Regions from separate parts of the Mesorhizobium sp. M1273 genome, predicted to be linked through region 1. Evidence: predicted binding sites of a transcription regulator. Region 1 holds the regulator's gene; the other holds the start of a gene.

Region 1 (4,420 bases):
CGCCTTTTGCACGGCCGGCCCGATGGCCGAGGCGTCCTGCGCCAGGATGATCAGTGCGTTGGCGCCCTGCGAGATCAGGCTCTCGACGTCGGTGAGCTGCTTGCCGGGGTTGGACTGTGCGTCGGCGGAAATATACTTGTCGCCTGCGGCCTCGATGGCCGCCTTCATTGCGGCCTCGTCGGTCTTCCAGCGCTCTTCCTGGAAGTTCGACCAGGAAACGCCGATGACCTTGTCTTTAGCCTGCGCCACCGACGCCAGCGCCAGCGTCATGGCGACACCCGCCAGAATGGCGGTCGTGAATTTCTTCATCATATCCTCCCTGCGCCGCGTACGGCGTGACCAATTGGCTCAAAGACCAGCTTAGAAGCTCTAATTTTTTCGAGCCTCGAAAAAATACTGGTCCGATCTCCGGCTGCTGTCAACATCGATTCTGATGGATTTTGATGACTCTGCGAGTTTTTTCGAGCGTCGGAATAAACGATGACAGCGCCACCTGCATCTGACACTATTTGCCTCATCCGACACTATTTGTCGGACATTACCGACGGCTTCCGGTTCATGAGCGGCCGCGGCAACCGGGAGGAAAGCAAAACAATGTCGGTCGGAATCCGCCATGACGATTTGCGCCGGCGCAACCGGGCGATGGTGATCTCGGCGGTGCGCCGGGCCGGCCAGCCATCGCGTACTGAGATCGCAGCTACCACCGGCCTCAGTCATTCGACCATATCGGCGATTTCTTCCGACCTGATACGGGAAGGCATCCTCGCCGAGAGCAAGCCAAGTGAGCCCGTTTCGTTGAAACGCGGTCGTCCGCAAGTCGGCCTCGCCCTCAACCCGGAAGCGGCGGCGGTGCTGACCGTGGTGTTGTCGCTGAATTTCCTTTCGGCCGCCATTATCGACTACACGGGACAGGTGGTCGCCGAGGAACAGCGCCGGCTGGACACGCTGACTATGCCGCGCGACGAGCTGATCCGTGAATGCATGGCCATCGTCCGGCGCCGGCTGCAGGATCCAGATCTTGACGTCCGCAGTGTCGCCCGCATCGCCCTGGCGATTCAGGGCATTACCGACTCCCCTGCACGCGCCATGCTGTGGTCGCCGATCACGCCGCAGACCGACATCGCCTTTGCCGACATGCTGGAGGACGAATTCGGCATCCCGGCAACGGTGGAGAACGACTGCAACATGATGGCGGTGGCTTTGCGCTGGCGCAATCCGGATCGCTATCGCGATGACTTCATCGCCATCCTGCTTTCGCATGGCATCGGCATGGGGCTGGTGCTGAAGGGCGAACTGTTCACCGGGACGCATTCCTCGGGCGGCGAATTTGGCCACATGATCCATCGTCCGGGCGGCGCGCTCTGCCGTTGCGGGCGGCGCGGCTGCATCGAGGCGTATGCCGGCAACTACGCCATCTGGCGCAACGCCAGGCAGATGAGCGAAGACAGCGAACCGGTCGCCGACGTCAGCGACGCCGACATGCGCGCACTGGCGGCCCGGGCGCGCGAGAAAGATGGGCCGGAACGCGAGGCCTACCGCAAGGCCGGCGAAGCGCTGGGTTTCGGTCTCGGCTCGCTGTTCGCGCTGATCGATCCGGCACCGGTCGCGATGGTCGGCGCCAGTGCCGCCGCCTTCGATCTGATCGAGCCGGCCTTGCGGAAGGCAATCGCCCAGACCGCCGGCGGCCAGCATTCAGGCTCGATCTCCTTCGATACAGAGCCGAACGAATTGCCTCTGATCCGCGAAGGCTGCGCGATGCGGGCGTTAAGCTTCGTCGACCAGGAGATTTTCGCGCCGGGCGCGCAAATGAGGCCCAGCGTCAGAAAGAACGTAGCCTGACCAGGCGGGTCAATCTTCCCTGATCGCATAGCCGGCGCCGCGGATGGTGCGGATGACATCCGGCATCCGGCCGTTGTTGACGGCTTTGCGCAGCCGCCCGACATGCACGTCGACGGTGCGTTCGTCGATGTAGATTGTCTCCCCCCAGACATTATCGAGTAACTGGCTGCGCGAGAAGACACGGCCCGGATGCCGCATCATGAACTCGAGCAGCCGGAATTCGGTCGGCCCGAGCCTGATTTCGCTCTTCTTGCGATAGACCCTGTGCGATTCGCGATCGAGCACGATGTCGCCGACCTTCAGCACGCTGGACAGCACTTCCGGCTTGGCGCGCCGCAGCAGCGCCTTGACCCTGGCCATGAATTCCGGTGTCGAAAACGGCTTGACCAGATAGTCGTCGGCGCCGGTCGAAAGACCGCGCACCCGGTCGCTCTCCTCGCCGCGCGCGGTCAGCATGATGATCGGCAGCCGCTCGGTTTCGGGGCGCACCCGCAACCGACGACAGAGCTCGATGCCGGAAACCGCTGGTATCATCCAGTCGAGCACCAAAAGGTCGGGCACATTCTCCTGCAAACGGATCTCGGCTTCGTCGCCGCGTGTCACCACCTCGACCTGGTAGCCTTCGGATTCGAGATTGTAGCGGAGCAGCACACCCAACGGCTCCTCGTCCTCCACCACCATTATGCGTGGTGCGATCATCGGCTGGGCACCCCCATCATGTCACCGGTGCGGACATTGTCGTTTCGTCCTGCTTCGGACGATTGACCGGCAATTGCTCGCCGGTCAGCACATAATACGCATTTTCGGCGATGTTGGTGACATGGTCGCCGATCCGCTCCAGATTCTTGGCGCAGAACAGCAGGTGCGTGCAAGCGGTGATGTTGCGCGGATCTTCCATCATGTAGGTCAACAGCTCGCGGAACACGGACGTGTATTTAACGTCGATGCGCTCGTCGGCGGCACGAAGCTTGGCCAACGCGGCCGCATCGCCTGCAGCATATTCCTCGATGACACCCTGCACCTGGATGAGAACCAGCTGCGCCATCGCGTCGATGGAATGCGACAGGTCCCGCGGCGTGGCGCTGAGGCCGACCGCACTCACGCGCTTGGCGATATTCTTGGCAAGGTCGCCGATGCGTTCGAGGTCGCCCGCCATGCGGATCGCTCCGACCACATGGCGAAGATCGTGGGCCATCGGCTGGCGTTTGGCGATCAGGGTGATGGCGCGGTCGTCCAGTTCGCGTTGACGCGCATCCATGATGGCGTCGTCGGAAACGACGCGTTGCGCCAGCACGTTGTCGGAATTCAACAGCGCCTTGGTCGCCCCGCCGACCATCGAACCGGCGAGGTCGGCCATGTCGCGGATCAGCTTGCTGATCTGCTCGAGATCCTCGTCGAAAGAAGCGACTGTGTGTTCGCCCATGGTCCTGTCCTCATATGCATGATCGGAACGGCTCAGCCGAAGCGGCCAGTGATGTAGTCCTGCGTGCGCTTCTCGCGGGGCGACGTGAAGATCTTCTCGGTCCGGTCGAACTCGACCAGTTCACCCAGATACATGAAGGCCGTCTGGCGCGACACGCGCGCCGCCTGCTGCATGTTGTGGGTGACGATGACGATCGTGTAGTCGGCTTGCAATTCGTCGATCAGTTCCTCGATCTTGGCAGTCGACAGCGGGTCGAGGGCCGAAGCCGGTTCGTCGAGCAGAATGACTTCCGGCTTCACGGCCACGGTGCGGGCGATACAGAGCCGCTGCTGCTGGCCGCCGGATAGGCTCAAGCCGCTGGCGTTGAGCTTGTCCTTGACCTCGCTCCACAGCGCGGCGCGCTTCAACGCCTGTTCGACGCGGCCGTCCATCTCGGACTTGCCGAGGTTCTCGTAGAGCCTGACGCCGAAGGCGATGTTCTCGTAGATCGACATCGGGAACGGCGTCGGCTTCTGGAACACCATGCCGATCTTGGTCCTGAGGAGGTTGAGATCCTGCGACCGGTCGAGAATGTTCTTGCCGTCGAGCAGCACCTGGCCCTCGGCCGTCTGTTTTGGGTAGAGCTCATAGATGCGGTTGAATACACGCAGCAGCGTCGATTTCCCGCAGCCCGAAGGGCCGATGAAGGCCGTGACACTGCGCTCAGGCAGCGACAGGCTGATGTCCTTCAGCGCCTTGCTCTGGCCGTAGTAGAAGTTGAGATTCTTGACCTCGATCTTCGTCTTCTCGGCGACCGTTTCGGCCATCGTCATGTCTGGGGACAACATCTGTGTCATCTGTCCTCTCTGCGTCCGGTAAGGCTGCGGGCGAGGATGCTCAAGCCCAGAACCGTCAGGGTGATTATGAGTGCGCCGGTCCACGCCAGTTGCTGCCATTCCTCGTAAGGGCTGAGAGCGAACTGGAAGATGGTCACCGGCAGGCTGGCCATCGGCGCGTTGATATTGCTGCTCCAGAACTGGTTGTTGAGCGCGGTGAAGAGCAGCGGCGCCGTCTCGCCGGAAATGCGTGCTATCGCCAGCAATATGCCGGTGACGATGCCGGACAATGCGGCGCGGTAGGCGACCGAACGGATCACCACCCAGCGCGGCGCGCCGATCG
Region 2 (4,420 bases), on a different contig from region 1:
CTGACCTACTTCGCGCCGGAAGTGGCGGCGATGCTCAAGGGGTGATGCGCCTTTGTAGCGTCTACATCGAGTAGTGTTCGTTCGTCCAAAGCGCGACATGGAACGCCGCAGGACATCGCTTCAAGTTTACGCTGCCCCTCGTTGCCCTGCCCGGTATTTCTCCCCGTAAAGTGGCAGGGAGAAAGACGCGTTCGTAAAAGATTTTACCAATCTCCAGCGTTGCAAAAACATCGACGTTGCGGCCGGCCCCTTCTCCCCGTCACTATACAGGGAGAAGGGGCCGGCAGGCGGATGACGGGCGGCGCCGACATTGAGATTGGTTATTCCAACATGATTTGGAAGCGATTGCCCCGCCAGCAAAAATACCGCTTGCAAAATGCAATCAGTTAAGCTACCCCGATAACTGCTTGCATGTCACAATTGGTTATCGAGGAGGCTCCCATGTCCAAGCTTCGCGTCAGCGCTTTCACCCTGTCGATCGACGGCTTCGGCGCCGGTCCCGACCAAGACCTGAAGAACCCGCTGGGTGTTGGCGGAGAAGCCCTGCACGAATGGATGTTCGGCACCCGCACCTTCCGCAAGATGGTCCTCGGCAAGGATGGCGGGACCACGGACACCGACGAGGCGTTCGCAGCACGCAGCTTCGAAAATGTCGGCGCATGGATCCTCGGCCGCAACATGTTTGGGCCGATCCGCGGCGAATGGCCGGATGACAGCTGGAAAGGCTGGTGGGGTGACAACCCACCCTACCACGTGCCGGTCTTCGTGCTCACGCACCATGCGCGTGATCCCATTGTCATGGAGGGCGGCACGACTTTCTATTTCGTGACCGACGGCATCCACTCAGCGCTGCAAAAGGCGAAAGCAGTGGCTGACGGCAAGGATGTACGGCTGGGCGGTGGCGTTTCTACGATCCGGCAATATCTCAAGGAAAAGCTCATCGACGAAATGCATCTGGCGATCTCACCGGTCCTGCTAGGCGCCGGCGAGAGCCTTTTTGCCGGCATCGACATGCCCAAGCTCGGCTATCGCTGCAGCGAGCAGGTCGCGACGCCGAAGGCCACGCATGTCATCATCGAGCGCACCTAGCTTGTTGCAGGGCGCCGCCATGGAGGCGCCGCCCTCCTCGCCGCTTTAGTCAGTACTTCTCCGGCACATACAGTTCGCGCGGCAGTACCTGGCGCTCGTATTCGGGATTGAAGACGCGCTCCGGCCGTGTGATCTCTTCGTGCGGCACCTCCTCATAGGGCATCTGCTTGAGCAGATGGTCGATGCAGTTCAGCCGTGCCCGCTTCTTGTCGTTGCCCTCGACGATGAACCACGGGGCTTCCGGAATATTGGTGCGGGCGAACGTTTCTTCCTTGGCCTTGGTGTACTGCTCCCAGCGCACGCGCGACTGGAGATCCATCGGCGACAGTTTCCATTGCTTCATCGGGTCATGGATGCGCATCAAAAAGCGCATCTGCTGCTCCTCGTCGGTGATCGAAAACCAGTATTTGACAAGCGTAATGCCTGAGCGGACCAGCATGCGTTCGAAATCCGGAACGTCGCGGAAGAACTCCTCGACCTGATCCGGCTGGGCAAAGCCCATTACCCGCTCGACGCCGGAGCGGTTGTACCAGGAGCGGTCGAACAGCACGATCTCGCCGCCGGCCGGCAGATGCGGAACGTAGCGCTGGAAATACCATTGCGACTTCTCGCGCTCGGTCGGCGCCGGAAGTGCTGCGACGCGGCAGATGCGCGGATTAAGCCTCTGGGTGATGCGCTTGATAACACCACCCTTGCCCGCCGAGTCGCGGCCCTCGAAAACCACGACGAGCTTCTTCTTGTGATAGGCGACCCAGGACTGCAGCTTGATCAACTCGGATTGCAGCGTGATGAGATCGCGAAAATACTGCAGGCGGTCGATCGATGGCGGATGTGCATTCTTGTAGATCTTGGCGATCTCCATCGACAGCGCCGGCTCCGAGATTTCCAGCTCATAGTCTTCATCCAGCGTGTCGGCGAGTTCCGCTTCCAGCCAGTCCCTGGCCGGGGAATTCTGTTTTATCTCGGTCATTTACGCTGCTCCGCTTACAGGCCTTGCCGGCCGCTGTCAGGCGCTCTGCCGCCCGGCCCGGCGGCCGGAAATCGAAGCGCTGGACCGATGTTAGTATAGGCCGGCAATGACGGTTTTATTGCAGCCACTACTGCGCTGGCTGTGCGTTTCAATCCGCAAGATGTGATCGAGCTTGCCCTGCGGAACGGGCGACAAGCGGAACGAATTATCCTACAAATAGCCGGTTCATTGAGGGCTGTCGTCTGCAACGCCCTTTCCCGATAAATTGTGAGGACACGACATGGAATACCGCACTCTCGGCCGTTCCGGGCTGAAGGTTTCGACGCTGACCATGGGCACCATGACGTTCGGCGGCGGCGGCGCGTTTTCGGCGGTCGGCAAGACCGACCTCGACGAGGCGCGCCGGATGATCGACCTTTGCATCGATGCCGGCGTCAATGTCATCGACACCGCCAATGTCTATTCGAACGGCGTGTCGGAAGAGATCATCGGCGAGGCGCTTGGCGGCAAGCGCAAGGGCGACGTGCTGATCGCCTCCAAGGCGCGCATGCGGATCGGCAAAGGCCCCAATGATGAAGGCCTGTCGCGCTACCATCTGATCCGCGAATGCGAGAGGAGCCTGAAGCGGCTCAGGACGGATGTCATCGACATCTATTTCCTGCACGAGTGGGATGGCCTGACACCGCTTGAGGAAACCATCGCCGCGCTCGACACGCTGGTCGCGCAGGGCAAGGTCCGTTATGTCGGCTGCTCCAATTATTCCGGCTGGCAAGTGATGAAGGGGCTGGGGATCAGCGACCGTCATCACCAGCCACGCTTCGTCACCCAGCAGATCCATTACACGTTGGAAGCGCGCGAGGCCGAGTATGAATTGTTACCGATCTCGGTCGACCAGGGGCTCGGCGTGCTGGTCTGGAGCCCGCTTGCCGGCGGGTTGCTGTCCGGCAAATACCACCGTGACCAGCCGACCGCCCGCCAGCTCAGCGGCTGGTCGGAACCGCCGATCCGCGACGAGGACCGGCTGTGGCGGATCGTCGACACGCTGATCGATATCGGCAATAATCACGGCGTGTCGGCGGCGCAGGTGGCGCTCGCCTGGCTGCTCGGCCGGCCCGCTGTCAGTTCGCTGGTGATCGGCGGACGAACCGAAGCCCATTTCAAAGACAATATCGCCGCTGCAAGCCTTGTGCTTGCCGATGAGGAGCGCACACGGCTCAATGTGGTCAGCAGGCCGCCCGTGCTCTATCCCTACTGGCACCAGCAATTCACGGCAAAGGACCGGTTCGGGCCGGCCGATCTCGTTCTCGACCGCGACGGCGCCTGAAAAGCCGGGCTCTCCGGACTGCGCCGAGATATGGAGCCCGATCGTGCCTTGCGGTGTTGTGTTTGCGGTCCAATGCTCCTAGGCAAAGGCCAAGCACAACGAAAGGAAACGATATGGCACGAGCACCGAACTACGGTCAGGAACGCAAGGAACGCGACCGGCAGAAGGCTGCCAAGAAGGCGGAAAAGCAGGCTGCCAAGGTCGCAGCCAAGGAGCGATCGAAGCCCGAGGGCGAGAGCGAGTCCCAAACCAAAACCGAAACGGCAGAGTGATGATATCCGGGCTGCCAGGCGGGCCGGGCCTCGGTCAAATCCCGCTATGCCTCAGGCAGGCGCCTTGTCGCTGACGAAGACGTTCACTTCACGAGCGGCGGCAATGAAGGCCCGTCTTGCGTTCATGGCCGGCTTGTCGCCGGCCAGCGCATCATGACAGGCTTGCAACGCTTCGCGGTGCTTGGGGCTGCGCTTGCCGGGCCAATTGTTGAGGAGGTAGTCGGAAGCCTCGCGGGCCGTACGCAAGAGCTGATTGCTTCCCGCCGCGCCCTTGACGGTCACGGGTGTGTCAAATCGGTTGTTTTCCATCGCCGCTCTTACGCCATCGGCATTTGCGAAGCGAGACCGAAAGTAGCATTCTTCGCTCATCTGCTCTTTTCGTGATCAATGGCAGCCGATCCTCACTCAAGCGACGACGGCAAATCCCCGGGCGCGCAGGCCGCGCCGGTCGTTGCGCAGCGAGGTCACCAGCCGGTCGCGGCTGCCGGTGATATGGGCCGAAAGCAGGCGGGCGGCGGTATCGGCATCGCCGGCCCGCACCGCCGACAGAATGGCATGGTGTTCGGCCCAGGCACGGCCGAGCGCTGCCTCGTCGCGAACCTCGAGCCAGCGGGCGCGCGACAGGCGCGTCATCGCATCGCGAACCGCTCTGAACAGGAACTCGTTGCCTGACAGGCGTGCCAGCTCGATATGAAAATCCCTGCCGACGCGATGCCATTCCTCGCGCGGCGTCTTGTCGTCGCAGGAATCGAGCATCGCCTCGAT

What was found. Region 1 encodes PhoB, which activates phosphate uptake and scavenging genes when phosphate is short. Its sites were predicted from a motif close to TGTCATNNANCTGTCAT; they were not measured.
Region 2: ppk2 (polyphosphate kinase 2) is a predicted target of PhoB. The motif match lies at 2,166-2,182, and genes of this name have one in related genera.

What each region holds. Positions count from the first base shown of each region.
Region 1 covers NZ_JAMYLV010000005.1:191,418-195,837, reverse strand. Annotated here, with positions in the region: gene xylF (D-xylose ABC transporter substrate-binding protein) at 1-309, opposite strand, end outside; gene NKH30_RS08385 (ROK family protein) at 595-1,839, shown strand; gene phoB (phosphate regulon transcriptional regulator PhoB) at 1,849-2,538, opposite strand; gene phoU (phosphate signaling complex protein PhoU) at 2,555-3,262, opposite strand; gene pstB (phosphate ABC transporter ATP-binding protein PstB) at 3,295-4,098, opposite strand; gene pstA (phosphate ABC transporter permease PstA) at 4,095-4,420, opposite strand, start outside.
Region 2 covers NZ_JAMYLV010000016.1:43,164-47,583, reverse strand. Annotated here, with positions in the region: gene hemB (porphobilinogen synthase) at 1-45, shown strand, start outside; gene NKH30_RS18415 (dihydrofolate reductase family protein) at 442-1,089, shown strand; gene ppk2 (polyphosphate kinase 2) at 1,139-2,059, opposite strand; gene NKH30_RS18405 (aldo/keto reductase) at 2,340-3,383, shown strand; gene NKH30_RS18400 (hypothetical protein) at 3,497-3,655, shown strand; gene NKH30_RS18395 (DUF982 domain-containing protein) at 3,707-3,964, opposite strand; gene NKH30_RS18390 (GntR family transcriptional regulator) at 4,061-4,420, opposite strand, start outside.